One region of the Paenibacillus sp. FSL R5-0475 genome, then DNA from elsewhere that is predicted to be linked to it. Evidence: predicted binding sites of a transcription regulator. Region 1 holds the regulator's gene; each other region holds the start of a gene.

Region 1 (7,986 bases):
CTCTGTATGAAGAGGCTTATTCTTCGCATGCAATTCGAGAATCGATTTGCGGCCCTTTTTGTCAGGCATGTCCACTTGAATATGACGGTCGAAGCGTCCAGGACGTAACAATGCTGAATCAAGCATTTCTTTCCGGTTTGTTGCAGCTACCAGCAAAATACGCGGAGTTTCGTTATTATAAATACCATCCATCTCGGTCAATAGCTGATTTAAGGTCTGATCATATTCACGTTGCTGACCGCCTTCGCGCTTACCGCCAATTACGTCAATTTCATCAATAAAAATAATGGCACTTTGTTTGTTCTCCTTAACAGCACGGTTACGAGCATCCTTGAACAAATCGCGGATCCGACCAGCCCCGACACCAACATACATTTCTACAAATTCACTACCTGATGCAGCTACGAATACGGAGTTTGTATAATGCGCTGCTGCTCTGGCCATAAGGGTCTTACCTGTTCCTGGAGGGCCAGTGAGCAGAATCCCTTTCAAAGGACGAATCCCAAATTTACTAATCTCCTCGTGCCGGATCAAAAAATCGAGTGCCTCACGAAGCTCTTGCTTCGCATTGTCTTGCCCACCAATTTCTTCAAAAGTGAGCTTTGAAGGCCCTTCCTTCTGGCGTTTCTTCCCCGCACCAGCGTTCACCGTAAGCCCGCCACGCAAATGAGCAATTATAAGTAATGCAGTAAGCATTCCAGCTGCTATAACAATCGGGAATATATTAATACCTAAAAAAGCCATGAAAATAAACAGCACAGGAATAAATCCGAGTAAAATTTCTTTAAGGTACTTAGGCATTATTCCATACCCCCAAGGTCGCAGGTTTTCGCGGCAAAATAATAAATTTGCTTTCTTTTCCATTACTCAAGCTTACGTACACATTGTTGTCGTCGATATCAGTAGATGCTATCACATCTTTAAATTCCGTATTTTGCTGTTTCAATCTATCAAGTTCTGTAGGTATAATCGTATATTTACGGCTCTCCATGGCTTCAGCTACAGAGAACATCGCTTTATCCCAGTAATCATCCAATAGTTCACTTGAATTTTGCTCCACATCGAGTTTAAGTTTACGTCCTTCAATCACTGATTTTCCTTCTTTGGATACATACGATACTAGATCACGTAAATTCGTGCCCGGCTGCAAATCAAGTTTCAAAGTGACCTCATCGCGGTTAATACTAATATGTGAAGTATTTACTCCCTCAAATCCGGTTACAATCTTTTGGAGCGGTTCCTGTAAAGCAAACTGACGATATAAAAAGAATCCTCCGAATAATAGCATAGCCGACAGTAGAGACGTTATCAGTACAGGTACAAGACGTAATTTCAAGAAACGTCCTCCTCTCAAAGATGAAAAAATGTAAACAGAATGATCCAAAGTCATAGCTGCTAAGAGCTCACCAGAGCCTGACGTTCTACTAACACTGTTCTAATTACAAACAGTAGTATATCACAGGTGTATATACTATATTGAAAAAAAATGTGAAGATATTTAAAATTTTATTTTTTAATTCTTTCCATTTTATTTAATTTATTGATTTAATTCGACAAAAAAAGGGCTGTTACTCTTAAAATAACAGACCTTTTTTCGTATGAATCTTTAAATCCCAATATATAAATCCACTCTTATAGTATATCACAATTCGTGTACTAATAGTATATCAAATAATATGTCATTTTAAAAAACAAGCGAACCATAAATGGTCCGCTTGTTTCTCTTATAATGCCTTTGTTTAATTTAGCGGCTAGGTAAACTGTAACCTTCACCCATTCGAGCCCCATCCGAGAACCGATAAAATTGATAATAATATCGACCGCTTTGTTTATAAAAAAGCTGCCAAGCATACTCCCCGTTATATACTCCTGGCAACAACCGCTCAATGCTGATGTCCGGAAGATCGGCTTTTATAAGGCTACGCATTTTCGCTTCAGAGGTCCCTTTACTTAGTTCTTCAGCATATACTGCGTCGGTTCCTTCAGCAAACTTCCCGTCTACAGTAAAACGTACCCAAACCATCAACTCGGTCCCGGCTTCATTCTTCCCTGTTAAGACCCAGTACACCGCATTTTCATCCCACACGGATTTCTGCGCTTTGGTTACCTCTGTCAGACCAGCACTGGTTTTAGCGACATCCTTAGCGATATCTCGCTCGTTCCATTGATCTTTCATAATATAAGCATAGAACTGGATAAGTCCAAACAGAAGGAGCAGAATCAGAACTGACCCCAGGAGGATCCATTTTTTCCTTTTCTTCAAGGTACAGCTCCCTTTCTAGTAATATATCTTTTTTGATTATATAACACACCTGTGTGTTTATCCAAAGTTTCATATCCAATTCAATGATCTAATGATCAGAAACACAAAAGGCTGTAACTTTGCAATCGCAGAAAGTCACAGCCTTTCAGTTATTCGTTATGATCTTAGACTACCGTTTAAGCAGTCCATCAAATGATTCTTGCGCCTTACGACGGATTGCTTCCTCATCTAGCGTTACACATTCTCCGTGTTTTACAACCTGTTTACCATTCACCCATACATGCTCAACATCCTTGGCACTGGCAGAGTATACAGCATGAGACAACAGATCTGTATGTGGTAGCAAATGCGGCTGGTCTATATCAATCGCGATAAAGTCCGCTTTCATGCCAACAGCGAGTCTACCCACATCATTTAAAAAGATAGACTTTGCGCCATACTCTGTAGCTATACGCAGCGCTTCCGGAGCTGGAACAGCCGTCGGATCACCACTTACACCTTTATGGATGAGGGCTGCAAGACGCATCTCTTCAAACATATCCAGGTTATTATTGCTTGCCGCACCATCTGTACCCAGTGACACCTTCACACCAGCCTTTAGAAGATCCGTAACCCGAGCCACTCCACTAGCCAGTTTCAGATTACTTCCTGGGTTATGAGACACGCCTACATCATGACGAGCCAGTATCTCGATCTCTTCATCATTCAAATGAACGCCATGAGCAACAATAGACGGACGAGTGAACATTCCAAGCTTCTCTAAATGCGCTACAGGCCGAAGTCCGTAATCCACCACATTCTGCTCCACTTCGCGTTTGGTCTCGGACATATGGGTATGCATCGGTAAATCCAAATCATGTGCCGCTTGTACAAACTTAACAAAGAAGTCCGGTGGGCAAGTATATGGGGCGTGTGGCGAGATCATCGTCGTAATTCTGCCGCCAGCCTTACCATGCCAATTTCGTGCAAAAGAAATCGCTTCCGCAAGCTTGTGATTTTGTACTTCCTCTGGGCATAATCCGATTACGCCTCTCATCAGTACAGAACGAATGCCTGATAATTCGACTACCTCTGCTACTCGATCCATATGATCATACATATCCAAGAAGGTTGTAGTACCACCTTTTAGCATTTCCAGTACCGACAAGGAGGTTCCCCAGTATACATCTTCTCCAGTGAATTTCGCTTCCATCGGCCACATCTTCTCTTGAAGCCACACCTGAAGTGCCAAATCATCTCCATAACCACGAAGCAATGACATTGCCGCATGGCCATGTGTGTTTACCAGACCTGGCATAAACAGCAGACGACTGCCATCAACAACTTGCACATCATCTTCCATTAAAGGCTCTTCTTTTCCTATGTAAGTGATCAAATCATCTTCAATAGTCATATATCCATTCAGAACCGGCTCATCCGTTCCCGGAATAAGAAAACGCCCGCCCTTAATAATCGTTTTACTGCTCTTCATTTCCGGTTTCTTCCTTTCCATCTTTCAAATAATAAGCAAGGCTTTGCAAATCCGTTGTAAAATCGGCAGCATGAACCCGGATATTCGATGGTGTTTTTAGAATCACTGGTGCAAAATTCAAAATCGCCTCAATGCCAGACTCAATGAGAATATCTGCTACATTCTGCGCTTCTGAATCAGGCACAGTAATGATCCCAATTCGAATACCTTGCTCACGAACCGTCTGACCAAGCTCCTCCATCGGCTGAACGGTAAGAGAGTTGATTTTCCGCCCTACCTTAGGTGCATAGGAGTCAAATATAGCGGTAATCTTCATAGTATCTTTCAGATAAGCATTGTAATTAGATAATGCATGTCCAAGGTTACCGGCACCTACTAAAGCCACATTCAATTGTTGATCCAGCTTCAGAATATGACGGATTTTTTCAATAAGATAAGTTACGTCATACCCGATACCTTTTCTACCAAAGTCTCCAAAATAAGCTAAATCTTTACGAATTTGAGCAGGATTCAAATCAAGTTTTTGTCCTAGTTCTTGTGAGGAAACGGTTAATATTTCACGTTTCTGGAGATCATTCAAGAAACGCAAGTACACAGGAAGTCTGCGAACAACGGCTTCTGATATTTTATCCGATTTCATAATTTACCTCCTAATTTAAGTGATATTCTGTTCAAATCCTATCGAAATATCTGCACCTCGTCTCAAGGAAGAGCGGTATTCTTATACCGCCCTTCCTTGTAGAGAGATTAATAAGATCGATGACGTTCTTTTCAAGAAACGCCTCCGTCTTCCAACCACTCCGCTATACGAGGAACCATTTGATCCGTAAGCATATGCTCCATTTTCGGGCCAGGCAACGAATAGAGGAAATACTTCCCATAGTGAGATTCGATCACCCTTGTGTCATACACAATAACAATACCCCGATCTTGCGCTGTCCGTACCAGCCTCCCAAATCCTTGCTTGAAGCGAATAACCGCCTGAGGAACAGACAACTTCATGAACGGATTCTTTTTCTGGGCTTGTAATAACTCAGACTTCGCTTCCGCTAGGGGGTGGTTTGGCGGTTGAAATGGGAGTCTCACGATGGCCAAGCATGTTAATGCTTCACCTGGAATATCTACACCCTCCCAAAAGCTGCTTGTTCCTAACAGTACAGAAGCTGCACTGTCCTGAAAACGGCGGATCAGCTTGCTACGGCTGCCCCCCTCCACGCCTTGACCTAACACCGTGATCTCTTGTGAGGCTAGAGCCTCTTTCAGAGGATCGTAAACCTGGCGTAGCATCTTGTAAGAAGTAAACAGGACAAGCATCCGCCCACGTGTTGTAATAGCTGCTTCTGCTAGTGACTGTACGAGTGTATCGACAAATCGGGCATCGCCTACACTCCCCTTCACACTTGGGAAATCCCGCGGAATAACTAACAGCGCCTGCTCCCGATACTTAAAGGGAGAAGGCAGGAGTGATGTCATCAGACGCCCCTCTTCCGCAGCTTCATTAAGTCCGAGATTATCAATCATAAACTGGAAAGATTTATCGACAGAGAGTGTCGCCGAAGTTAGTACGATACTTTTCTTCTTGTCGAAAAACAGCTCCTTAAGCTGAGTACTAACATCAACAGGAACGGCATACAGCTGTAGCGATTTACTGCGATAATTTCCATTCGCCTCCAGCCAATATACTACATTCTCATCATTTAATCCCATAAAAAACCGTACTTGCTCACGTATAGAAGCTAAATCCTTAAATAAGCCGCTAATATCGGTAACTAGGCTATCTGAGGAAGATTGACCTTCTTGATCTCGCATCTCATTAAGCATTTTATCACCTTTACGGATAATTTCGCTTAATGTCAGATTCATAGTATTCTCTAGAGCAACCAATTCATCCCAATCTTTCGGTTTACGGGTAGGAAGTAGCCGCATGACTAACTGGCCGGCTTCTCCCGCCGCTGCATCGCTGCGTTCCGGCAAGAGGCTGAATAGTTTATCACTAAGCAGATCCCAGGTTTCTTTTACGGTAAGAAGATCCGGATAGATTCTATCGATTACTCCGCTCCATTCAGAAGCTTCCTCACTGCCTGATGACTGAAGCATTTGGCGAAGTGTAGGAAGTTGGCCATTTCGACTATCCTTATAAAGACGCGATAGTGTATGTGCCACCGTGAAATGCTTCATATGCATGCCTAAATGCTTGCCAGCCACGTCCTCCAGATGATGGGCCTCATCTATTACAAGATGTTCATAAGCCGGAAGTAGTTGATGCCCAGCCTTAACATCTGCGAAAAGCTTAGAGTGGTTCGTAATGACCACGTCTGCAATACCAGCTTCATGCTTAGCCCGATGATAATAACACTTACGGAACCAAGGACACGAGCGACCCAGACAAGAATCGGTATCGCTTGCTACCGTCTCCCAAAAATCTCCGCCACGTCCACTTAGATTGAGCTCTTCGTCATCTCCTGATTCACTTTGTGTCAGCCAAACGATCATCTGAGCCGCAGTAAGCGCATCTTCCCTCGGACTTATAAAGTCTTTTTTATTAATTTTATGTTCGAACTTACGAAGACACAAATAATGCCCTCTGCCCTTAAAAATTGCAGCTTTAAATGGAAAAGGAACTACCTGCGTTAACAAAGGAATATCACGCTCACGCAATTGATCCTGCAGATTAATAGTATGAGTGCTGACCATGACTTTTTCATTAGTGCGTACGCTTTGGTATATGGCAGGCAATAAATAACCAAGGGATTTACCGGTTCCTGTCCCTGCTTCGATCAATAGATGCTTGTCTTCGGCAAGTGCCGTCATCACCTCATTGATCATAATATCCTGAGCTTCTCGGCTTTCATACTGTGGCAAAGTTTCTTTAAGTCGTTTCGTTACTTCATCCATATAATCTGTAAAAGATAAATTGTGTAGTGGATTCTCAGCATGCTCGTCTCGAGGTGGAGCTAATTCGTTCCAGTCTCCTACAGCAAGCGCTAATTGACGATAGAAAGTCAGATCACCTTCGGGCTGAAGCGTCTCCGCTTCCCGTTCACGCAGCAGACCATCAAAATACCAACCCAGATCACTATCCTCTTCCGTAAACAGCTCACAGAGTCTCTGAATCGTCAGCAGAGGCAAATCGTAGAGCTCCTCCAGACATTTCAGCAATACAAGAGCAGTTGCGAGTGCATCACTGTCTGCCTGATGCGGACGATCATGCGTCACTCCAAAATGTGCACTAACTGATCCTAGTTGATAGGATGTGAGGGAAGGAAAGCAGATTTTCAGAAAATCAATCGTATCTAAAATCCGCCCTTGAAATGGTAAATACCCACATCGGTCTAAAGCATTTTGCAAAAAATGGAAGTCGAATGCGACATTATGCCCTACAAGCACAACATCATCCAAGAGTGGGACAAGCTCCATCATCATCTCATCCAGCTCAGGTGCATCCTTTACATCATCGTCGGTAATCCCCGTTAGACCAGTTATAAAAGGAGGTATCGGCGTTCCGGGCTTGACGTAGGAACCATATACCCGGGAGATGGACCGGTCTTCTTCTATAATTGCAAGGCCAACCTGGATAATTTCACCCACGGATTGGGTTCCCGTTGTTTCAAAATCAAGCACGGCAAATTTCATTATAATTCTATTCCCTTTCAATTGAGACTCTTAATCAGCATAACAGAAGTTGCGAAAAAAGGCGATGCACACCACTGGTTCAGGGGATGCATCGCTTGAATGAAAATGCGGAATAATAAACCGTAAACGTAATAATTTACAATAATGAAACAAGCTGATTTCCGAAATGAAGCTTACCTCCTCGGCGGCGGCAAACCTCCAAATTAACGGTTGGTTCAGGAAGTGCCGGGTCAAGTTGCAAAGAAAGGCCAAACAGCTCCTGCGCTTCATTGAACCGTTCTTGAGAGGCCCTGATGCAACCTAAAGCGTTATAAACCATTGCCTTCAGCTTGGTTTCCCGTATCAAACCGAGCATATGGTTCAGATGGCTCCAAGCAGCTTCCCCCTCCCCTTCCTGCAGGTAAGAGATGGCTAAATATAATCGAGCAGCCAAGCTATCCGGATATTGCACAATAACTTCCTTAAACTGTTCAATACATTTCCCATACATCAGCAGCTTATAATACCCTTGACCTCTAACAAAAGTATCCATACACAGCTCGGGTGCTTCCTGCTCTGGCACTTCCTCTTCAACCACAGTCGTAAAATCTACACTTTCACGAAAGTGACTTAGCTTCTC
Region 2 (7,986 bases), 2.9 Mb from region 1:
CTTATACCCTACCTTCACGGCCAGATCCCCGATTTTGATATTCGGCATTACGTCATCCAGAATCTCCTTCGCCTTCGATATCCGAAGCTCGGTGACATAGTCAAGGAATGAAGCACCGATTTCTTGCTTCATACGCTTGCTAAGATAGGTTTGGTTGATATGAAATAGCGCTGCTACTCGAGTAATAGACAGCTCCGGATCCTGATAATGACTGTCAATATACTCGGTCACTTTTTGGATAAGCACTGTTCCATCCCCTGTATACCCGGGAAGCCCCAGCTCCTTATCCACCCTGCTTTCATGTGAATGCAAAGGATATTTTGCCTGAAGATGCTCATCGATCCGATGAAGCAGCTTGTTCAGATCACTCTTCGGCACAGGTTTCAATACATAATCGAATGCTTGCAGTTGCACGGCTTGACGCGCATATTCAAAGTTATCGTAGCCGCTGATGATGACAACCAGAACCGACGGACAGCGTTCGCGCAATATATTTATCAGATCGAGCCCATTCATATTCGGCATGTTGATGTCCACAAGACATACATGTGGTGGGGCTTCCTCCACCATATTCAATGCTTCGTTTGCACTTTTTGCTTCTCCTGCAACTTCAAAAAGATACGAACTCTCCTCAATGTATTGTCGCAAGCCTTTGCGAATGATCGTTTCATCATCGACGATGACAATCTTCCACATCTTCATTCCACTCCCCGTCCAAAGGTATTCGAATGACCATAACGGTAATGCCATCTTCGCTCTTCACTGCAAGGCCATATGGCACTCCGTAAGCTAGTCGAATGCGATGGTTTACACTGTATAACCCAAAGCCTGTGGCAGAACGATCATATTTATCATCAAGAAGGGCTTGATTCATCTGTTCAAGCTTCTCTTCAGGAATCATAACCCCATTATTTTCAACCTTAATGACCAAATAATCGACCTGTTTATATGCTGTAATCGAAATTTTGCATTTTTGATCCCCAAGTGGCTTAATCCCGTGATAAATCGCATTTTCCACCAACGGCTGCAGCATGAAGCGAACGACTTGGCACTGAGCAAGCTTTTCATCATATCGAAGCTCGTAGTCCAGAATCTCCTCATATCGTACGCCTTGAATATGAAGATAACTCTCGACATGGTACAACTCCTGATCAAGCAGAATGTAGGGACTGCCTGTGCCAAGCCCTAATCGGAAATACGCGCTAAGCGCTTCCACCATCTCCACCACATTGTCTGCTCCATGTTCCGTTGCCATCCACTGGATCGTATCCAATGTGTTGTATAAAAAGTGCGGCTTGATCTGCTCATGAATCAGTCTGAGTTCCATCTCCTTTCGGTCCTGCTCCACAGCGTATAATTGAACAAGCATGTCATTGAAGCTTCGCCCAAGATCGCCGATCTCATCCGAGCGCGTAACATCTGCTCGTATGGTTTGGTTGCCGTTCTGCACATTTTCCATTACCTGGCGAAGCGACTGAATTGGACGAATAATGGAAGAAGCAAGCAGCATCAGAAAGACGATAAACGCACTACCGATAAGAACGCCTACCAGCAATGCGGTCCGCTGAGTTTTGATCACCGCTAGCGATAGACTTGAATTCGGTACTTCGAGTACTAGCTTCCAGCCTTCCACATTTTGAATTGGAGCCTCAAATACACTCATGTTCTTCTTATCTGCTGCATCCTCCGCTCCATCTCCTTCACCCAGCTCTCTGCAATCGATGATAAGCTGGCCTGACTGGTCATATAGCATTACATCTTGAGCAATCTCCTTCATCTTCTTGACGGAGACGGCTGCGGCAATATAAGCTACCTCATCATTCACCGATGGATTCACGCGATAGAGAATGACGACGATTTCAACTGCATTCGCTTTGGATACGATCGGATTGCTCACCACATAATTGGAATCTGAATTCAGCAGTTTTCGATAGTAGGGTCGGTTTAGTATCGAAAAAGGCTTGTCCCTTGCTGACCAGGAATTTCCGTGAATATCCACCACGCGTATGGATTCGTACTCTACTTGCTTCTTCGCCTCGAACTTATCGATCTCTTGCAGCAATTCATCTCGTGTCCACTGATGGTCCGAAGCTAGAGAAGCAAGCATGTCTATCTCTCCAATGCGCTGATTAAACCAATAATCGATCTGGTCGCTGCGTGCATTAACCACTTGCTGCGTTAAGTTCTTATTCAAAGGGACAACCGTATGGTTCATCTCCAAATATATTGTTACAAGCAATGCAACGAACAGCAGCAAGAAGCAGCCTCCTGCGATTAACGTAATTTTTAAGTGAATTGATTTCATTGTAATCATAGCCCTTCACAATATCCGTTTCTTACATGCCCGAAAAAGACAAAAAAACGCTAATCTGTGCAAATACATAATGCTGTACTAAATCTATAATAGGTCTTGTGCATATTTTCACATGAAATAACATTCATGTCTAGGCTAGAGATAAGGGATTTGCCTAGCAAATCTTCCTCTCCCTAGTGTATGTAACCAATTCACAACAGAATGAAGGAGATATTATGCGAACTCACACGAAAAAGCTGTTATCTATTCTACTAGTCCTCAGTCTTATGTTCACGCTTGCTGCCTGCGGCGGTAAAGACGCAGCACCCGCTGCAGATGCAAACGGAGTTCAAGTCTTTGAAGGAGTTGGGCAAGGTAAACATGGCGATATTAAAGTACAAGTTTCCTTATTAGATAACAAGATCACTGACATTAAAGTAACAGAGCATAAGGAAAATGAAGTACTTGCAGAACCTGTTTATACGCAGCTCAAGCAAGATGTCATGGCAACTAACAGCGCAAAAGTTGATGCCATTAGCGGATCTACGGTTACAAGCAAAGGATATCTCGAAGCCATTCAAGATGCAATTACGAAGTCTGGACTTACCCTTGTCGCTGGCGCTGCAGTCAGTGGAAGCAAAGACAAAGAAGAAGCCGAGCAAACCTATGATGTTGTCGTCATCGGTGCCGGGGGTGCTGGCTTTAGTGCGGCTATCGAAGCGAAGAGCGCTGGAGCTAATGTAGTTCTGCTCGAGAAAATGCCAGCTGTTGGCGGCAACACATTGATCTCCGGTGGTGAGATGAATGCGCCTGACAACTGGGTTGAACGTGCTCTTGGCATCACAGATGACACGGCTGAATTGTTCTATAATGATACGATGAAAGGCGGAGACAACCTCGGGGATCCAAAGATGGTTCGTATTCTTGCCGACAATGCTCTATCATCTGCCGAATGGCTGCGCGATGAGATCAAGGTAGAGTTCTTACCTGATCATCTGTTCCAATTTGGAGGCCATTCCAGAAAACGTGCGTTGATTCCTGTAGGTCATACAGGTGTTGAATTGATTACTAAGTTAAAAGCCAAAACAGACGCTGATCAAATCACGATCAAAACGAATATGAAAGCCGAAACCTTGCTGAAGGACGAAAGCGGCAAAATAACAGGTGTAACTGCGACTTCAGGTACTGGCGACAAGATCACATTCCATGCGAACAAAGGCGTCATCATCGCTACCGGTGGTTTTGGATCCAATGTAGAGATGCGTAAAAAATATAATCCTAAAATGGATGAAAAATATATGTCTACCGATACACCAGGATCTACAGGTGACGGTATCGTTATGGCAGAAACGATTGGCGCCAAACTGACAAACATGGAGAGTATTCAAACGTATCCAATCTGTAATCCTGAGACAGGTGTTATTTCCCTGGTTGCAGACTCCCGCTTCGATGGTGCGATCCTGATTAACCAAGAAGGCAAGCGCTTCGTTGAGGAATTAGAACGTCGTGACGTTATTTCTAAAGCAATTCTTGCCCAAACGGGCGGATATACGTATCAATTATGGAATCAAGGCATTGAGGATATTGGTAAAACGATCGAAGTTCATAAAGACGAATACGATCAACTCGTTAAACAAGGCTTGCTCTTTAAAGCCGATACGATTGAAGAGGCGGCTGATTTCTTTAAAATTGACGTGAACACTTTGAAAGAAACGATTAATAAAGTAAATGATTATGCGAAAACAGGTAAAGACCTTGATTTCAAACATCGCGGTGGATTGAAATCTCTTGAAAAAGGCCCTTACTACATTGAAAAAGCTGTACCATCCGTTCACCATACAATGGGCGGCTTGGTGATCGACGAGAAGACTCGCGTATTGAATGAAAAAGGCGAAGTCATCCCTGGGCTGTTCGCTGCAGGTGAAGTAACAGGGGTCATTCATGGTGCAAACCGTCTTGGCGGTAATGCCATCGCTGATATCTTCACGTTCGGCCGGATTGCAGGTAAACAAGTTGTAGCAGAGTAATCTTATGTTTGTGTAAGTGCTCTATTAATAAGTTAGCCTTAAAAACGTGCAAGATAGTTTGTTGAGTGCAGGTTGACTGCTAACTTTCAAGTTGCCCTCTATGACATAGTAAACCGCCCTGTAAGCAACATTGCGAACAGGGCGGTTTTTTATGGTGGAGCCTAGAGGCTACGCTCGTCTAACTCGCGGCTCTTTTATCATTCTCCGTTAGTGGAATTAAAATTGCCCATTTCTTTTCTGGTACTATCACTAAAACTATAGCAATGATTTAGTGTCTACTTGACAAGGGTTCCTCACCAACAAAGCTACCGATTCTACATGCACCGTATGCGGGAACATGTCCACCGGAGTCACCTCCACTGTCTTATATCCGCCATCTTCGAGCACCCGCAAGTCCCTTGCCAGTGTCGATGGATTACACGATACATACACCACACGTTCCGGCTTCATCGCCAGAATCGTCTCCAACAACCGCGGATCGCAGCCCTTTCGCGGAGGATCGACCACGATAATATCCGCCGTAATCCCCTGCTCTTTCCAGTTAGGGATCACATCCTCAGATGCACCTACCTCAAACACTACATTATCCATACCGTTCAAAGTGGCATTCGCCCGAGCATCCTCAATCGCTTCACGTACGATTTCTACACCGTAGACCTGCTTAGCATGCTGCGCAAGGAACAATGAAATCGTCCCGATACCGCAATAAGCATCTATAACAGTCTCGTTTCCCGTAAGTCCTGCATATTCCACCGTCTTACCGTAAAGAACTTCAGTTTGAGCCGGGTTAACCTGATAAAAAGAACGGGCAGAAATCGCGAATTTCACATCGCCGATATAATCGTAAATAACATCGTTCCCCCAAAGGGTACGCGTTGTATCACCGAAGATTACGTTCGTCTGTTTAGTATTCACGTTCTGGCAGATGCTTGTAACAGCTGGGATTTCACGGCAGATCTCAGTGATCCATTCGTCCAGATGTGGGATACGTTCGCCATTAGTGACGAGTACGACCATCATCTCACCAGTACGGAAGGCTTTCTTTACTACGACATGACGCAGTAAGCCTTTGCCGGATTCTTCGTCGTAAGCAGTAATGCCGCGCTTCCGTCCGATTTCTTTCACCTTCCGCACAACGTCATCGTTATCTTCATGCTGAATCAAGCATGTTTCCATATCGATGATCCGGTGGCTTCCTCTCGCGTAAAAGCCGCCCACAAGGCCGCCTTCTGTTACGCCAATCGGCACCTGAGCCTTGTTGCGATATCGCCAAGGCTCGTCCATGCCCAGTGTTGGGCGGACGAGAATACCCTCTGTCTGAGCCGCCTCAGTGTCTCCGCCAGCAGCCCCACCACTCACCCGGAGCTTCCCAATCCGCTCCAGGTTGTCCACCACCAGCTGCCGTTTCCACGCCAGCTGTGCCGCATAGTCCATATGCTGCAGCTGACAGCCGCCGCATTGGTCATAGATCTCGCAAGGCGCCGCGATGCGGGCGCTGCTCGCCTCTACTAAATTCAGCAGCTTGGCGTAGCCATACTGCTTCTTGGTCTTGAGCACCTTTGCCCGGACCTTCTCTCCGGGAAGAGCTCCCTGCACAAAAAGGGTAAAGCCTTCTACGCGGCCTACCCCTTCACCTTCATGGGTCATGCCGATAATATCGAGCATAACCTCATCATTTTTATTCACAGGCAGTCCGGCGACAGGCGCCTTGCCGACTGGGCGGCTGGTGCTGCGTCCACTGCGGTGTTTACTCATTATTTATAGTTCACTTCTTTCATTATCATCGCTGTATAAACCCATTTATCATAACTATATATCCCACAATAATCTTCAATCGCTCTTAGCTTAGTTATTTTCAGCAAAAATCCGCAAATGCTGTGGCAAAATCCGGAATCGCCCTGGCAATTCTCCACCCAGTTCTCCATCCAAGTTCAATTGGACATGTCCTGGAGAGATTACATCCATCGCATCCGTACGGAAATAAATAACCTTCTTATCATTCAAATGTTCGCCACGAAGAGCCAATCTGACCAAACGGACAAACTCTGCCAGGTTGCATTTTTTAACCGCTATAACATCTAATAGACCGTCATCGATCCGAGCGCCGGGAGCAAGCTTTTCGAAGCCGCCAACAGAATTCGTATTTGCAATCAGGAACAGCATAAACTCATCATGAATAACTTCCTGCCCATTGGCACGAATGATTAGTTCCTGAGGAGATAGGCTGACCATTTTTTCAATACCTTTTAAATAGTACGCAAGCTGCCCAATCATGGTCTTCAGCTTACTAGGAACTTCATATGTCAGTTCGGTTAGACTACCGCCGCCTGCTATATTAATAAAATAACGGTCATTTGCCTTACCGATATCAATCGGACGTGTCTCTTGGCGAATGATCAGATCACAGGAATCTTCCCAGTTCTTCGGGATCCCCATTGCACGTGCAAAATCATTAGTAGTACCAAGCGGCAAAACGCCGAGCGGGGGAAGATTAGGCTTCTCCGCCATACCATTTATAACCTCATTTAAAGTGCCATCGCCACCGGCTGCTATGATCAAATCATAACCGCGTTCTACTGCATCTGCAGCAGCTAGCATAGCATCGCCTTCTCCGGTTGTTGCATGGCAGGTAGCTTCAATGCCACCAATATCCAGCCGGTCCAAAATATCGGCGAGCCGCTTCTTCATTTCTTCCCGTCCAGAAGTGGGATTATAAATCAATCTCGCAGTTTTCATTACCGGAACGCCACCTGTTTTTATAATAGAATAACCTAATTGATTATACCTAATTCGGACCACTACAATCAATGTTAAAGGCCCTTTCATGCAAATATTCCATTATACAGCAATTAATGACACTGAGTTTAGAGAAAAACAACTATTTATATGTGTATGCAACAAATCCCGTATTATCCACGGATGTGGGCACTTTTTTTATGATTAAGTGTGCTCAAGGGTAGGTACTTTATCGTTTCATTCGAATCTGTTCGAGGAGTGTCTCTACCTGTCTCTCAATCCAATGCGGAAGAAGGGGGTGGGGCAGAAGCGTTTGACCAGAATACTTATAGGTTAACCCTTTAAGTCTGTTAGGAACCACATGCTTAGTAAAATAGCCTTCACTCAAAAAAAGCGGCGCCACCAGTACCTCGTGACCCTGCTCCTGCCAATACTCTACCTTGCTTCTTATACTATCCGGACTCAGCAGACCATAGTCGGCCGCCGCTACGCCACTTACCTCACGTACACGTCCCGCCAGCGAAGATATACCTTTCTGCCAGCGCTGCCGGAAGCCATCATATACACTGCCATGACCCACAAGCAAAACCGTCTCTCGCTTCGGTTCCGTAGACAGCTCACGTAGCTTGTCCCAGATCATTACAGCGATGTCCGGATCATCGTCGATAGGATAACCGTAGTGAACTTTAGCCTTCACTGAGAACAGCGCTAAATCCGTCTCACGTTCAGGCTCAGGTTTGGCGCCAAGTGCATATTCTATCTCATCGACATGTGTGCTTCCTGAGGAGACGAACAATGGGATCACAATAATATCTGTGATCCCTGCGTGTTCCAGCTCATTTATTCCATCTTGAATCAGACGGCCCTCTACCAGCTCTAAAAAAGAGACCATAACAGGAATCTCTTCACCTAGCGATAATCCGCTTACGG
Region 3 (7,986 bases), 280 kb from region 1:
TACAAGGGCCGTATTTTTCCGTCTTAAAACTTAAGGTACCACTGACTGGAGTAAACCAGGAGAAGCAGTATACTATTCGGGACAGACGGCTTCTTTGTTATGCTGCGCTGAACATTGCCAAAGAATTAATGGATCAGGAATGGAACTCGATAGCCTTTTATGCGCCAGATGGAGAAATTACGATCATTATTCAATGGGATGAAAAAAGCTATGAGGATTCTTCTGCCGGCCAAATCAACAGGCTAGATATACTTGGTCGTAGTCTACATTTTAATATCCATAAATATTTACATCTGAATGTGGTCATTGGCATTAGCCAGATTTTAAAGGGGCTTTCGTTTATGGCCGTGTTGAACCGTCAGGCCTCTAATGCAATTCTCTGGAATAATGAGCATAGTGACCATTACGTGTTCTATTATGGGGATTTCAACTGGAACAGTTACACGAGTGATCCTTCTGTAGAAGAACTTCATACGCATAGCAATCTGATCGTACAAAAAGCAAAAGAATATATTGACGAGAACTATGCGCAAAAAGGACTTACTATTCACGATGTGGCTAAGAAGAATCATGTTAGCCCCAATTATTTGAGCTACCTATTTAAGAAAAATACAGGTTATAACCTGTGGGAATATGTAATTAAGCTCCGGATGGAAGAAAGTCGGGAGATGATTTTGAATACCGATCTTCGCAGATACGAAATTGCGGAGCGTGTGGGTTATGAATCGCCCGAGCATTTTAGTAAAATTTTCAAAAAATATTATGGGATTAGCCCCAGTGAATTGAAGAAGTAAAAACACTCATGACTTCGGTAGATATAGACATGTTCAGTACAACCCTCATTTCCTACAATTTAAGGTAGGAAGCATTTTGCGAAAAATGCTGATAGAACAATGGAATGAGGGAGCCTGATGAATCAAACCGCAGTAGTAACCGAAAACCCGGCGACGCTGAAGGGGACACCGTACAAGCAAAACCGCTGGAAGAAAAACTTTTGGGGATATATGTTCCTCGTACCTGCCGTAATTATTTTTATTATGTTCTTGTGGGTTCCAATTTTTAAAGGCTTACTGTACAGCTTCTACCATGTTGATTTTGTGAAAGGTAATAGCTTTGTAGGCTTTGAGAACTACAGTAGAGCACTTAGTGATCCAGATGTTTTGACCGCATTAAAGAACACTGGGTATTACATGTTTCTATGTCTTATTATCGGTTTTTGGGTTCCGATTGCTTTTGCCATCATGATCTCGGAGCTGAGAAAGTTTGGGGGCTTTGTACGTGTAGCGGCTTACCTTCCTTTCGTAATGCCTGGTGTGGTTCTCTATGGACTGTGGAGATGGCTTTATGATCCGGTGGGCCCGATTAATGCGTTACTAGGCACAATGGGTGTGGATCAGGTTGCCTTCTTAACAGATACAAGATGGTCGATGATTTCCCTTGTGTTTATGGAAACATGGCAGCAGTTCGGATCAGGGATGCTAATTTACTTAGCTGCTGTACTCAGCATTCCAAGAGATTGGTATGAAGCCGCTGAGATTGATGGAGCAGGTATATGGGCACGTATAAAGTACATCACATTGCCTTCACTGCGTAATTTAATCTTTTTGATGCTGATCCTGCAAATTATTGGTACTTCACAAGGGTATCAGTCACAGATGGCGCTGCTTGATGGCGGTCCAAATAATACTACGCTTACCTATGCGCTGTTGATCGTGAAATATGCATTTACAAGACTCGATTATGGAACAGCTACTGCGCTTGGCATGTTAATGTTCATTGTCCTAGGTGGTTTGGGCATTTTACAGTTCAAGCTTAACAAGGAGGACTACTAAGATGAAAAGCGCAGATAGAGGAATTCTTTCAGAACACGATTTGAAAAAAACAAGTAATAAGATTGTTTATGGCTTGATGTGCGTAGTCATTTTGGTTATGGTTTTTAGCATGCTATACCCTATTTGTATGACGTTATTCAACGGGTTGAAGTCGAATCAAGAGGTGAATTCATTCCCGCCGCATTTTTTCCCTCAGGAATGGCACTTCAGTAATCTTAAAGATGCGATGAATTACATTGATCTACCCATGTTCCTTAGAAACACCATTTATATCTTTTTAGGGAATATGGTCGTGACGCTTGTCGTATTGGGAATGTCGGCTTTTAGTATTTCTCGTATGAATGTTCCTTACAAAAGAGCTATTTACTTCTTCTTCCTGATGACATTGTTTATTCCGGCGACCAGTTACATGATCCCGAACTTTGTCAATTTGAAAGAGCTCGGATTGCTGAATCAGTATGCGGCCTTCTGGTTGCCAGCGGGAGCGAACACGTTCTACTTTCTATTGTTAAAGAACTTTTTTGACGGGATTCATCCAGAAATCTTTGAAGCAGCACGAATTGATGGGGCCTCTGAGCCGAGAAGCTTTTTCTCCATTGCCGTGCCACTATCCATTCCGATTTTTGCTACATTAGCGATCTTTATCTTTTCTACTGCATGGAATGACTGGTTCTGGCCATCTCTGGTTATGCACAGTGAAGAGAAATACACGCTTGCGACAGCCATTTATAAATACGTTATTAATGTGAAGGCACTCAATACTAATATTAAATTTGCAATCCTGTTTATAGTATCCTTGCCTCCAATCATTGTCTTCTTGATTTTCCAGAAATTCATTATGCGTGGGGTTGCTTTGTCGGCAGTGAAAGGATAAGCAATTATCGACGAATTTATCCACGGATCGTAAACATGCACATGAAAGGAATATAAATGCACCTCGTTTGTAAACGGTTTCTAATTTATGATCGATATGTAAGATAATTATGAATTGAAAAGGGGAGTTTCAATGCGTAAGTACTCTAGCGTTCTACTAAGCGTACTTGTAGCCGGATCGTTGCTATCTGCTTGCAGCGGCAACAATAACGGAAACACAGCGGGGAACAAAGGCGGGGAAGCATCTGCTGCGCCAACAAATGCGGTAACGGATAATACAGCAACCGCTACGGATGCACCAGTGGATGACATTACTCAAAGAAAAGTGACGATCAAGATTCACTATCCAACACCTGACCTGACTGAAATAAGAGCACAGGAAGACGACAAAATCAAACGTTTCCAAGAGGTATATCCGAACGTAGAAATCGTTAAAGACGACTGGCAGTACAATGTAAGTGAAATAGGAATCAAAATGGCTGCGAATGAAGCACCAACCTTCTTTAATACTTTTGCTACAGAAGCTAAATTCCTGGTTGAAAAGGGCTGGGTTGCTGACATCACAGATCTGTGGAACAAATATGAATTTAAAGATCAAATTAACACCGTGCTTCAAAATCAATTTATTATCGACGGCAAAGTTTTCGGAGTAACACAAAAAGGTTATGTAACAACCACTATGATCAACAAAAAAATGCTGGATGAAAAAGGCGTAGCCATTCCACCTATGGATTGGACTTGGGATGATATGCTGAATACGGCTAAAGGTGTAGCTGATGCCAAAAAAGGTATTTCCGGTATTGCTCCAATGGGTAAGGGGAACGAATCAGGTTGGAACTGGACCAACTTCCTGTTTGAAGCTGGCGGAGAGATTCAAAAGATTGAAGGCGGTAAGGTTATAGCTACATTTAATTCCGATGCTGGCGTTAAAGCACTGGATTTCTACAAGAAACTTAGATGGGAAGCTAACGCGATTCCTCAGGACTGGGCACTTGGTTGGGGCGATGCTGTAGGTGCGTTCCAACAAAGTCGTACAGCAATGGTAATGGCCGGATCTGATGGCGTTATCGAGCAAGCATTGAACCAAGGTGGACTGAAACCTGAGGATGTGCTTACGTATCCTATGCCAGCTATGGAAAAAGGCGGAAAACACACAGGGGTACTTGGTGGTGACTATCTAGTAATCAATCCAAATGCTACGCCAGATGAACAAGAAATGGCATTCCGCTACATTACTTTTGATTATTTCTCTGACAAAGGTTTGGAAGCACTGGATGCAATTCTTCAACAACGTACAACCGATGGCAAATACTTTATCCCGCCGCTCTTAGACTACTACTCAGCTGATTCTGAGTTTGGTAAGAAGATCAAAGCGGTTTATGACAAGTACACAAATGTATACCAATATAGCCCTGACATTATGGGACTTTTGGATGGTAAACCTGAAGCTCAATACAACACACAGGACTATTACGCAACCATGTCCAATGTTATTCAAGAGCTGTTCTCCAAAAAAGGAACGGATTCCAAGAGCCAGTTAGAAGCAGCAGCTAAAACAGTGCAAGAGAAATTCTTTGATACGATTAAAGCGGAATAGTCTAATGCAAAAACCGGCCCCTTTGGGGTCGGTTTTTTGTTCTGAAGATTTATAAATTTATAAATCTTCAGAAATAGTGATAATCATTTGGAAATTATTACAGTGTAGAGAAATCGTAATTGACTGTGATGAAGAGAATACATTTTTGTGTACTGATTTTAGATATATGGAATAAAAAGGAGCTGAAATTTTGCTTATTAAAGTATAATTCTAAGATTTAAAGGTTTTTATAGCACATAATATGGTAAAAAGACTATAATATGATCGAATGAAAGCGCTTTGAAAACAAATCAAAAAAACTTTATACTTTGTGAAAGATTTCACTATACAAGGTGGAAATCATGTGATAAGATAAATGTGTAGAGAAAAACAACTAAAAATTGACAGGAGGACGAGGGAGATGGCAGTTAAGAACGAAGTCGCCGCCCAAGTTAAACAAGTTACCGCTGAAGAGTATATTCAGAATTTAGTGGATAAAGCAAAAAAAGCGCATGAGGCGTTCATGGCGCTAGACCAAGAGCAAGTTGACACAATCGTTCATGCAATGGCGTTGGCTGGACTCGACAAACATATGTACCTCGCAAAATTGGCCGTAGAAGAAACTGGACGCGGCGTATACGAAGACAAAATTACGAAGAACATCTTCTCAACTGAATATATCTGGCACGGAATTAAATACGATAAAACAGTAGGCGTTATTGAAGACAACGCTTATGATAGCTTCCAAAAAATTGCTGAACCCGTCGGAATTGTTATGGGTATCACACCGGTAACCAACCCTACATCCACCACGATGTTTAAAGCGTTGATTTCGATTAAGACACGGAACCCTATTATATTCGGTTTCCACCCATCTGCGCAAGAGTGTAGTGCAGCTGCTGCAAAAATTCTTCATGATGCTGCCGTGAAAGCTGGCGCTCCTGAGAACTGTATCCAATGGATTGAAATGCCAACAATGGACAAGACAAACGCATTGATGAACAACCCAGACGTTGCTCTTATCTTGGCAACTGGTGGTTCTGCAATGGTAAAAGCAGCTTACAGCTGTGGTAAACCAGCACTTGGCGTAGGCCCTGGTAACGTACCTGCTTTCATTGAAAAGAGCGCGGATATTGATCAAGCCGTAACGGACATCATTCTTTCTAAAACATTTGATAATGGTATGATCTGTGCTTCCGAGCAAGCTGTTATTATCGAAGAACCAATCTTCGATCAAGTGAAGAAAAAGATGATTGCTAATGGCTGCTACTTTGTGAATAAAGAAGAAGCTGCCAAACTGACTAGTGGAGCAATGAACGTAGATAAATGTGCGGTTAACCCAGCAATCGTAGGTCAATCCGCAGTGAAAATTGCTGAAATGTGTGGCATTCAAGTCCCTGCCGGCACAAAGATTCTGGTAGCAGAACTTGAAGGTGTAGGCACTAAATATCCACTTTCCGCTGAAAAATTAAGCCCGGTTCTTGCTTGCTACAAAGTTAAGAATGCAGATCAAGGTATCGAACGCGCAGCTCAAATTGTTGAATTTGGTGGTATGGGACATAGCTCGGCTATCCACTCCAACAACGAAGAAGTAATCATGAAGTTCTCTAACCGTCTGCAAACAGGACGTATTCTCGTTAACTCGCCTTCCACACATGGTGCGATCGGCGATATCTATAACACTAATATCCCTTCGTTGACTCTGGGCTGCGGATCTTATGGTCGTAACTCCGTGTCGCAAAACGTTACAGCAATCAATTTGATCAACGTGAAAAGGGTGAATCGTCGTACCGTGAATATGCAATGGTTTAAAGTACCTGACAAGATCTATTTCGAAAAAGGCGCTACTCAGTACCTGACCAAAATGCCTGATATCACACGTGTCGCAATTATCACTGACCCAATGATGGTTAAGCTTGGATATGTTGAAAGAGTTGAACATTACCTGCGTCAACGTCAAACTCCTGTAGCTATCGAAGTGTTCTCTGAAGTTGAACCAGATCCATCGACAACTACAGTTGAAAAAGGTACTGCAATGATGAACAGATTCCAACCGGACTGCATTATCGCACTTGGCGGCGGCTCCCCAATGGATGCTGCAAAAGGAATGTGGTTATTCTATGAACATCCAGACGCAGACTTTAATGGTCTGAAACAAAAATTCATGGATATCCGTAAACGGGTATACAAATTCCCTAAACTTGGTAACAAAGCTAAGTTTGTAGCGATTCCAACAACTTCGGGTACAGGTTCGGAAGTAACATCTTTCGCAGTTATTACCGATAAAACAACTGAACAGCACACTAAATATCCTTTGGCTGACTACGAGTTAACTCCAGATGTGGCTATCATTGATCCAGAGTTCGTATACAGCTTGCCAAAAACTGCTGTTGCTGATACAGGTATGGACGTATTGACACATGCTATCGAAGCTTATGTATCGGTTATGGCGAGTGACTATACTGATGGTCTAGCTATTAAAGCGATCCAACTGGTATTCCAATACCTTGAAAAATCGGCGCTGGAAGGCGACAGAGTAGCACGTGAGAAAATGCATAACGCATCAACACTTGCTGGTATGGCCTTTGCCAATGCATTCTTGGGTATTAACCACAGTTTGGCGCATAAATGGGGCGGACAGTACCACACTGCTCATGGTCGTACTAACGCGATCCTTATGCCACACGTTATCCGTTACAATGCTAAAAAACCTACGAAGTTCGCTTCGTTCCCTAAATATTCGCACTTCGTAGCTGATGAGCGTTATGCTGAAATTGCCCGTATTCTGGGATTGCCAGCTCGCACAACTGAAGAAGGTGTAACTAGCCTGATCAATGCTATTCGCGATATGAATAAAAAATTGGGCATCGAAGAATCGTTCCAACAACTGGGCTTTGATCCTAAGGACTTCGAATCCCGCGTAGATTACTTGGCTGACCGTGCGTTTGAAGATCAATGTACAACTGCCAATCCTAAGCTGCCACTGGTTTCTGAGCTTGCTGATGTATACCGTAATGCGTTCTACGGAAGATTTGATAATTAATAAATGGTTATATAGAGAATAGGATAGTTGTGGACTTAGATAAAGGTGACAAATATCACTCGAAAGGTGATATTTGTCACAGTGTTTTTATAGAAAATAAACTAGAATGTTTATATAAACAACGATCCCACATATGAAATGTTGATTGTGAAATTTGGAACAACCACATCTTTTGGGGATCACGAGACACGGGATCAACCTTCAAGCCCGCGATCTCTACAAATATAATAAATATAGATGGAGGGATTTAGCATGTCGGTGATTGAAAAAGAAGTAAATGAAGTGAAATCCGGTTGGAGAAGTTTTACAAAAGGTAAATGGTCCAAGAAAGTTGACGTTAACAACTTTATCGCTAGTAACATTAAGCCTTATGAAGGTAACGAAGAGTTCCTCGTAGGTCCTACTAGTAACACAACTGAACTGTGGAAGATTATTTCCCAGCTGAGCAAGGAAGAAAGAGAAAGAGGCGGCGTATGGGATGTTTCCCTAGATACTGTCTCCACAATCACTTCACATGCTCCAGGCTACATTGACAAGGACAAGGAACAAATTGTAGGCGTGCAGACTGATGCTCCTTTCAGACGTTCCATTCAGCCATTCGGCGGGATCAAGATGATGGTTGATGCTACGAAGGCTTATGGCTTCGAGCTTCCACAAAACAT
Region 4 (7,986 bases), 1.3 Mb from region 1:
GGCTAAGCATGGAGAATGTCGCCCGGTGAGAATATAAGCGTTCTCCATAACGACTCGCCGCCCGAAGCAGACCAAGCAGTTTGACCATCGAGGTGAGTACAATTAAAGTATAAAGCGGTGGCGCAAATACCGTTTGCGAAATTAGATACCCGCTCGCAGAAAAGAGTGCCACACCGGCTATGCCGGCGATAAATCCACCCAAAATCGAAAGAATGATATCCTTACGCTCCTGAATCATCGCCTTTGACAGAACGGCCAGTTCATTCATGAGGATATCCCCCCTTTCCGCTCTACATCAATCATCTCGGCATATTGAGGCAGGCGCCCCAGAAGCTCTTCATGCCGTCCGGAGTCCACCAACACTCCATTGTCCATAAACAAAATCTTGTCGGCTTGTTGAATCGTATATAATCGGTGAGCCACCGTAATCATCGTAGCCGTTTTTGCCAGTTTGGCTATGGAGCGTTGCAGTACCCGCTCGGTGTGCAAATCCAGTCCAACTGTGGGTTCATCAAACAAAATGATAGCAGGACGCTTCAAAAAAGCGCGTGCTAAGGCAAGCCGCTGCTTTTCCCCACCAGACAGTCCCCTGCCTCCTTCACCAACAAAGGTATCAAATCCATGCTCCAATTGGGCTGTAAGCGCAGTGAGTCCTGCTTCCTCCCCCGCCCGCTCAATTTCTGCCCTGGAGATGCTCCCACGAGCACCAATCGCAATATTTTCAGAAAATGTGCCTGCAAAAATATACGGATGCTGTGTAATGTAGCTAACATGTTCGAACCATTCGGTTTCATCGTATTGCGAGAGTGGACTTCCATTCACCAGAAGCGTTCCAGATTCTGGTTTCAGCAGACCGGCAATGAGATGGAGCAAAGTCGTTTTACCGGAACCACTTTTACCTACAATCGCAATATGTTCTCCCGGTTTAAACTGGATCCGACCCGTCTCAAGCTTGAATGAATCTGGAGCATATTGAAACTGAAGATGATCTATTTCCATGGATGGCGGTACTGAAAGATCATTGGAATTTCCAATTTCTAATTTGCTTCCCCTGTCGACCCTATCCATGCTGTCGATCTCGTTAATTCCATCGGTTGTTAATGCTCCTTCAATGCTATTCGCGTCCCTGCTCTCCCCTGCCGGTTCTTCAAGCATCTGTTCCACCTTACGAACCGCACCCATACTTGTCCGGCCACTGTGAAAGGCCGTTCCCGTATTCTTTAACAGGTTGTAAAACTCGGGAACGAGCAACAACACGAGAAAGGCGGTGTGGAACGTCATAGATTTGAAAACAAGCAATTGGATGGCCAGTTCAAGAGCGACAATGCCAATGCTTAGCATCACGATCGATTCCAGCATGAAGGTATTCGTAAACGCAATCTTCAAAATGCCCATTGTGGCATCACGGTAACTAAGGCTACTGTGTTCAATTTTCTGTTGCTGACGGTGTGCTCGTCCAAATATTTTTAACGTCACCAGCCCTTGAAGAGAATCCAGAAACGTACCTGAAAACTCGGCCAGCTGCGCATATTTTTCTTCGGATTTGTTCTTCGTTTTCAGTCCTACCAAAATCATGAACAGTGGGATAAAAGGAGCTGTAAACAATAGAATGAAACCTGTGTTGGCATGTTGGATAAATGTAACGACCAAAATCAGAATCGGGATGATAGCAGCTTCCATCATTCGCGGCATGTATTGACTGAAATAACTATCAGCCTCATCCACAGCATCAAGAGCAATACTGACCTTGCCTCCCGTCTGTCCACGAAGGGTGGAAGGCATGGAAGCATGGGTCAAGTTTTGCAGCACGGCAGCGCGCATATTTGTCTTGGCGGTGGCAGCCATGTGCAAGCCAACTTTACCGTTTCCATATGACAACAGTGTGCGTGCAGCCATAACAGCCAGAAGAATGCCGAGCAACACGATTACCGATGAAAATGAAGCTCTCTCCACAAAAATCCGTTGGACTGCTTCAGCAAGCAGTCCAGCCTGACTCACAATAGCAGTACCAAGCGCGAGCGAAAGGATCGCGAGGAGGGCCATATTTTTTCTTTGTGAAGACATTTGTTGAGAAATCAGACTGGATTTCCTCGGCACAGATCACACCTCCTTTATATATAGGCTTATAGAGAAACCTCAAACACACCGTAATGGATCAATTAGCTTTATTTTTTCCCTTTTACATAATCCGCATCAAATAGGAAGAGCTTGAAGACCAGAATAAGGGATGGGATCAACAGGCACAGACCGCCGATAAACACAACAACTAACGCTAAGCCCATTGCTGGTGAAGTTGCACTGCTCTGAATCGTGATATACGGATCGAGAATATAAGGGTATTGCCCAATCCCATAAGCGAAAAAGGCACAGAAAAATTGCAGCATGATGCATATGAAAGCTAATCCGTAACGGCGTCCGTTATATAAGAGCCACATCGCGATCATGAAGAAAGCAACGGAAAGTGCCAAGAGCCACCATAAATCCATCATATTTTGAAAATGCCGCTCATTGTGTTGACCCAAATAGATAAATGCTGTCAGTGCGAGAATTATCGTCGGTGTGCTCCAAAACAGGGCGTAGTTCCGCATCAGCTTCAACGCGGAATGATCCTCTGCACGAGATGCGTAAAAAGTCAGAAATGAGCCGCTTATGAACAAAACGGACACGATTGCCAGTCCAACGATGCTCCACGATAACGGATTGGTAAACAGCGCCCAGTAATCCAAAGAAACCGTCTCAGCCTGCTTTACAATAAAGCCGCCTTCAGACAAAGTAAGTGCCACTGACAACGAAGCCGGAATAAGCAGACCTGTAGCTCCGTACAAAAAAAGATATACTATATTTTTCTTGGAACCATAATTTTCAAAAGCGTAGAACGAACCGCGAATCGCAAGAAGAATAACTGCAATACTTCCCGGAACAAGCAGCGCGGAGCCATAATAATAGGCTGTGTCCGGAAAAAATCCGACGATGCCAATATAGAAAAAGATAAAAAATACATTTGTAATCTCCCATACGGGTGATAAATATCGGGAAATCAGACGATTAATGAGATGATCCTGCTTCGTCAAACGGGCATAAAAGGCGAAGAATCCCGCTCCGAAATCAATGGAAGCTATAATTAAATAGCCGTACAAGAACAGCCAGAGCACCGAGATGCCAATTATTTCGTAACTCATCATTCAGTGCCCCCCTTTTCCACAGATTGATTAGGATGTTCCTTCATCCATTTCTCCATCTCAACTTCTGCCGGATTATTGTTGAACAAACGTCTTAGCACGATTACACACATACTGCCGAGTACGATGTACAAGAGCAATAAGGCGAAGAATATAATTCTTACATTCGGTGAAGTCGTGGCAGCCTCCTCTACACGCATATATCCACGGATAATCCACGGCTGTCGCCCAACCTCTGCATAAAACCAGCCCAGCTCTACAGCTAGAAACGCGAGCGGTGCGATCAGTGCGATGATGCCAAGCATCCACTTGTTAAGCACATTGCGTTTTTTCCAGAACACAAACAGGAAGTACAGGACCGAAATCGCGAGCAGAGCAAATCCGATTCCAGCCATTAAATCAAACAGGTAGTGAACAAGAAGCGGTGGCCATTCTTCCTTGGGGAATTCCTCCAGCCCCGTTACCTCCGCATTAAAGTCTCCAAAGGCCAGGAAGCTGAGCACTTTCGGCAAATGAAGAGCCCCTATCACTTCATGCTCTGCATTCAGCCATCCCATTAGAACCAAGTCCACACCGCTACCCGTCTCAAAATGCCACTCTGCCGCTGCAAGCTTCTCTGGCTGATGCTCGGCCAAAAACTTGGCGGACACATCACCAGCTAATGTGTTCAGCAAGCTGAACAGCAAAACGACCGCCATCATGAGATTCAAGGATTTTTTGTGGTATGCGGACACTCCTTTTCTCAGCATCGCAAAGGCTGCAATCCCGGCTAACAAGGCAGCTCCTGTCAAATAGGCCGAGCTTAATACATGGAATACCTTGGAGAACGTCGCCGTATTCAGCATCGCTTGCACCGGGTCAATCGCTGTGAATTGGCCCGCTTCCATGACAAAGCCTCCAGGCTGGTTCATGAATCCGTTCACCGTCGTAATAAAAACGGCAGACATGCCTGCCCCGGCGACAATCGGAATCGTCAACAGCCAATGGATATACGGATTTTTAAACCGATCCCACGTATACAAATAAATGCCCAGGAAGATGGCCTCAAAAAAGAACGCGAACACTTCCATGAATAACGGAAGTGCAATAACATTCCCAGCCAGTTTCATAAAATTCGGCCATACCAGGGCTAATTGTAGTGATATGGCTGTACCGGTCACGACACCAACCGCTACAGAAATGACAAATCCCCGAGACCATCTCTTTGCCATAAGTGTATAATGGGGATCCTTTTTGCGGATCCCGATGAACTCTGCAATAGCGATCATTAGCGGTATACCGACGCCAATCGTCGCAAAAATAACGTGGAACCCGAGAGTCAAGCCTGTCACCAGCCTGCTCCATAGCACCGTATCAATTGCCATTCTTTACTGCTCCCTTCAAACGCTGTTCATTTTTCGTCATAACTTGATGCTTATGATTAGGCCGGCTAATTCTGGGGCTGCATTCAATATCAGGTTTAGCAGGGCTCAGCGACATCGTTGCCTGTTCGTTTTAGTATGACGTTCCTCGTTCTTTGCTATGTAAAAAGAGAAAAATTTCACAAAGCAAGAGTTGGCGAGCCTGATTTACCTGATACTGAGCAGTCAAATTAATAACGTGACCTAATGATTAAAATCATCTTATCTTAAATTGCAAGTAATTCAATCACAGATATCTCTTAATCCCTAAATGTTCAAGAAAGGGTCAAATCTTTCTGACAACTCAGTGAATAACATAAAAAGAACCCAAAAGAGCTATTGATTCAATAGCGTATATATGATTTCACAAGTCTCCTCCTACTTCGATGTTAGAAAAAAACAATATTTCCTCATTTTAACCTCTAATATATACCCCCTTCTGCAACAAAAAAAACACTGACTCAAATCATCAGTGTTTTTGAATTAAAGCTAATGTCATCTTCGTCATGACAAATCTTTCTCCATTTCATATTGCTCGATGTATACGTCAAGACCAACACTTTGAAGGAAACGTATAGAATTTGTATCTCTTTTGTCTACATTATTGACGGTGATGATAGAATGTCTCTCTCCCATCCAATGAAATAAGGAACGCCCAAATCCCTGGTTTCTTTCTTCTCGCAAAATACCGAACTGTACAACTGCTCCGTTGGCCGATTTTATTACCGCGTATCCACAAATCTTATTCTCTTCCCTTATCGTGACCACATCGTATAAATGCGGATTTCGTAAAATTGCATGAACAGATTGTTCCCAAGAAGGTTCAAAATTCCAATAAGAATGTACCGATGTCCAATCGAATTCTTCCAGTCGAACCATAGTAATGAATGTATGTCTATGATCGTCCGGAAGGGTGACATCAATACGCCCCTTGAAACAAGCCAATTCTCTATGAATTTGAAATCCTATGGCGGTATACGCTTTTATAGCTTTATCATTCGTTTGAATCACTTCAAGCAAACACTTTTGAATATGAGCTTCTTTAAGGATGGGAAGAGCATGACGATAAATTTGTTCGACTAGCCGTCTCCCTCTATATAAAGGAACGACTCCTGTACCAGTATTAAATGCAGTACTTTCGCCGTTACGATCCCCGATGCCATGCATAACAAATGCAACCAGCTTCTCTTGATCAAAAGCACCAAACGACATCTGATAATTTACTCCCGCACCTGCAAATTTATCAGCTAAATACTCCGAAGAAACATGAAATGGAATTACATAATCGGAGAAGGCTTCGTTAAAGCAAGTTGTAAACTCTTGTAATTCAAGATCCTTAACACTTTTGATCAACATGTAGTTTTTTTCTCCTTTTCTTTTGGTACTAAGTTCTTAATCATCAGCCAATCTCCAATTCATCATTTAGTACGGCCATAGAAAAAAGAATACCCATCTGACTTTCCAAGCTTAGTCGTCTCCGTTCCGTCCACTATCTTGACCGCCTTCAGTAACGATATAATTTGTGTATTCATGAGCTTTGCATCAAATTTGCCCATCTCTCTATCTTCACTATCCACGAGCAGATAGTCGGGCATTGGAATGAAGCCAATCACCGGTATCCCTGCTTCAAATAAAGGCTGACTCTCTCCAAACTCAAACTTGTTATGTCCACGTAATAATACAGTACGTGTGCCGTCGGTGTTTTCAATAGCCTTCAGCCAAATGGCCGCCATCATTTCATTGCCCGCATAGGTATATTCTGTACTTATTTTTCCAGTTGGTCTATAGTGACCCGTATCATCGTCCTTCCACTCCATACTGCCTAAATGCTCAACCGTAATTCCAGCTACAGCTTTTATATGGCCTTTCTTGCCATCCCAGAGCTCTCGATGCCCCTCCATCCAAGTGGAAGTCGCCTGAGAAGATCCTTTGAAATCAGGTAATCTAAAATGGCCTGTCACAAAAGCGAAAATCATCGTACGTTCCGGCTGCTCCTGCTGTAAGTAACGAATCATGGACAGCATGCCCACAGCACCATTTTCCTCCACCACATTTATCCCATCCGTATGGGTATTTATGATAATCGCTTCATCTTTATTTTTCCCGTCAATTTTCACATAAAAGGATTCTGTTGGAGCATTTTTTTGTATTTCCGCTTCTAAAATAACCGTACCTTCTTTGTGCTCCTGGGCTGCACTGATCACCTTTTTCCCTTCCGTTTCATTGACCCAGATCGCAGGAATTCCAGCATAAGCTGTAGTAAAAGGCACATACTGCTTTTCAACCTTATCGTCGGATACCCCTTTCCAGACAACAACAACAGCTTTCACACCCATTTCCTTCGCTTGCTCCAATTTAGCTTCTTTTAAAGCTGTAGTGAGGACTAGATCGCCTTCATTTGGGGCAATTTGGCTTTCCATTGGAGAGGAATCCCGCATGTTCATAACGATCCCACTTGGGAAATTTCTGAAATTCTCAATTTCAATGACAGCAATTTTTCCGCTGGCCTGGTCATACTCACCACGCTTCGTATATACCAGCTCCCCTGTTACCCCATTTTCGTCAGTTTCCCCGGAATAAGGAAAAGCTGAAGAGATATGAATTGACTGCTGATCAATCATTAAAGAGCTGCTCTTTTCTTCCCATCGGTCAAAAGTATAGTGATCACGATAAACTTTCAGCCCCATATCTGTTACCTGTTGCTCCAGCCATGAAATAAATTGATTATGACCCTCAGATCCGGTTGTACGGCTTCCAAAAGAATTCATTACTTCAATATCCTTCAGCATCACTGCTGCAGAATCCAATTTACGTTCATCGATCGTCACAGCCGCATCAGCTGCTAATGCCACAGGTGTTGTAATAGGTTTTGAATAGATTCCAATACCCCAAAGTGCAGTAACGATAAGAGCAGCAATGCTGAATAACACTTTACGAACCACTATCAATGGAGTGACTCTTCTGCGCACCTTTTGTCCAAAGAGTCCTCTCCATATGCCCGCTACGATCAGCAGCAAGATAGAAAGCGCAAGCAGCCAAAATTCTCTTGTCAGTAAGTACAACCCTTCTGCCACCATCGCACTAATTAACACCACATGTAACTTTTCACGCTTCTTTAAAAGTAAAAAAGAGATGCCTAATTCCGCTAACAAAAGGGTAATGGTCACTATCGAGATTACCGTTTCTTTGCCAATGAATACCGTAGCACAAAGTGCTAGGATCAAAAGCAGCCCCGCTGACAATCGTCTATATAAGTTTTCTAACATGACGCCCTCCCATTTTATCTACTACTATTTTGACATTACATTTGTAATGCCTTATGGTTTTAGCATATTGAAAAGACTCATGTAAAACAATAAAACGAACACCAGAATGTACAAACGGAGGGGATATGTCATCTCAAATCA

Evidence for each region. Region 1 encodes Rex, which represses fermentation and respiration genes when NADH is low (regulators of the CRP and FNR family bind a similar motif). Its sites were predicted from a motif close to TTGTGAAATATTTCACAA; they were not measured.
Region 2: the regulator Rex is predicted to act here: its motif matches at 2,411-2,428, upstream of MKX41_RS28050 (flavocytochrome c).
Region 3: the regulator Rex is predicted to act here: its motif matches at 4,611-4,628, upstream of adhE (bifunctional acetaldehyde-CoA/alcohol dehydrogenase).
Region 4: the regulator Rex is predicted to act here: its motif matches at 4,708-4,725, upstream of MKX41_RS08805 (cytochrome ubiquinol oxidase subunit I).

Annotation. Positions count from the first base shown of each region.
Region 1 covers NZ_JBBORK010000001.1:3,355,355-3,363,340, forward strand. The annotation lists gene MKX41_RS15030 (AAA family ATPase) at 1-801, opposite strand, end outside; gene MKX41_RS15035 (hypothetical protein) at 794-1,336, opposite strand; gene MKX41_RS15040 (cell wall elongation regulator TseB-like domain-containing protein) at 1,745-2,263, opposite strand; gene MKX41_RS15045 (amidohydrolase) at 2,433-3,734, opposite strand; gene MKX41_RS15050 (redox-sensing transcriptional repressor Rex) at 3,721-4,374, opposite strand; gene dinG (ATP-dependent DNA helicase DinG) at 4,506-7,367, opposite strand; gene MKX41_RS15060 (tetratricopeptide repeat protein) at 7,504-7,986, opposite strand, start outside.
Region 2 covers NZ_JBBORK010000001.1:6,259,527-6,267,512, reverse strand. The annotation lists gene MKX41_RS28060 (response regulator transcription factor) at 1-696, opposite strand, end outside; gene MKX41_RS28055 (sensor histidine kinase) at 671-2,257, opposite strand; gene MKX41_RS28050 (flavocytochrome c) at 2,530-4,320, shown strand; gene rlmD (23S rRNA (uracil(1939)-C(5))-methyltransferase RlmD) at 4,576-6,075, opposite strand; gene MKX41_RS28040 (diacylglycerol kinase) at 6,166-7,056, opposite strand; gene MKX41_RS28035 (sirohydrochlorin chelatase) at 7,286-7,986, opposite strand, start outside.
Region 3 covers NZ_JBBORK010000001.1:3,631,439-3,639,424, reverse strand. The annotation lists gene MKX41_RS16390 (response regulator) at 1-794, shown strand, start outside; gene MKX41_RS16385 (carbohydrate ABC transporter permease) at 912-1,832, shown strand; gene MKX41_RS16380 (carbohydrate ABC transporter permease) at 1,834-2,706, shown strand; gene MKX41_RS16375 (ABC transporter substrate-binding protein) at 2,839-4,302, shown strand; gene adhE (bifunctional acetaldehyde-CoA/alcohol dehydrogenase) at 4,703-7,324, shown strand; gene pflB (formate C-acetyltransferase) at 7,577-7,986, shown strand, end outside.
Region 4 covers NZ_JBBORK010000001.1:2,014,800-2,022,785, reverse strand. The annotation lists gene cydC (thiol reductant ABC exporter subunit CydC) at 1-268, opposite strand, end outside; gene cydD (thiol reductant ABC exporter subunit CydD) at 265-2,064, opposite strand; gene MKX41_RS08810 (cytochrome d ubiquinol oxidase subunit II) at 2,166-3,182, opposite strand; gene MKX41_RS08805 (cytochrome ubiquinol oxidase subunit I) at 3,179-4,543, opposite strand; gene MKX41_RS08800 (GNAT family N-acetyltransferase) at 5,084-5,935, opposite strand; gene MKX41_RS08795 (hypothetical protein) at 5,998-7,845, opposite strand.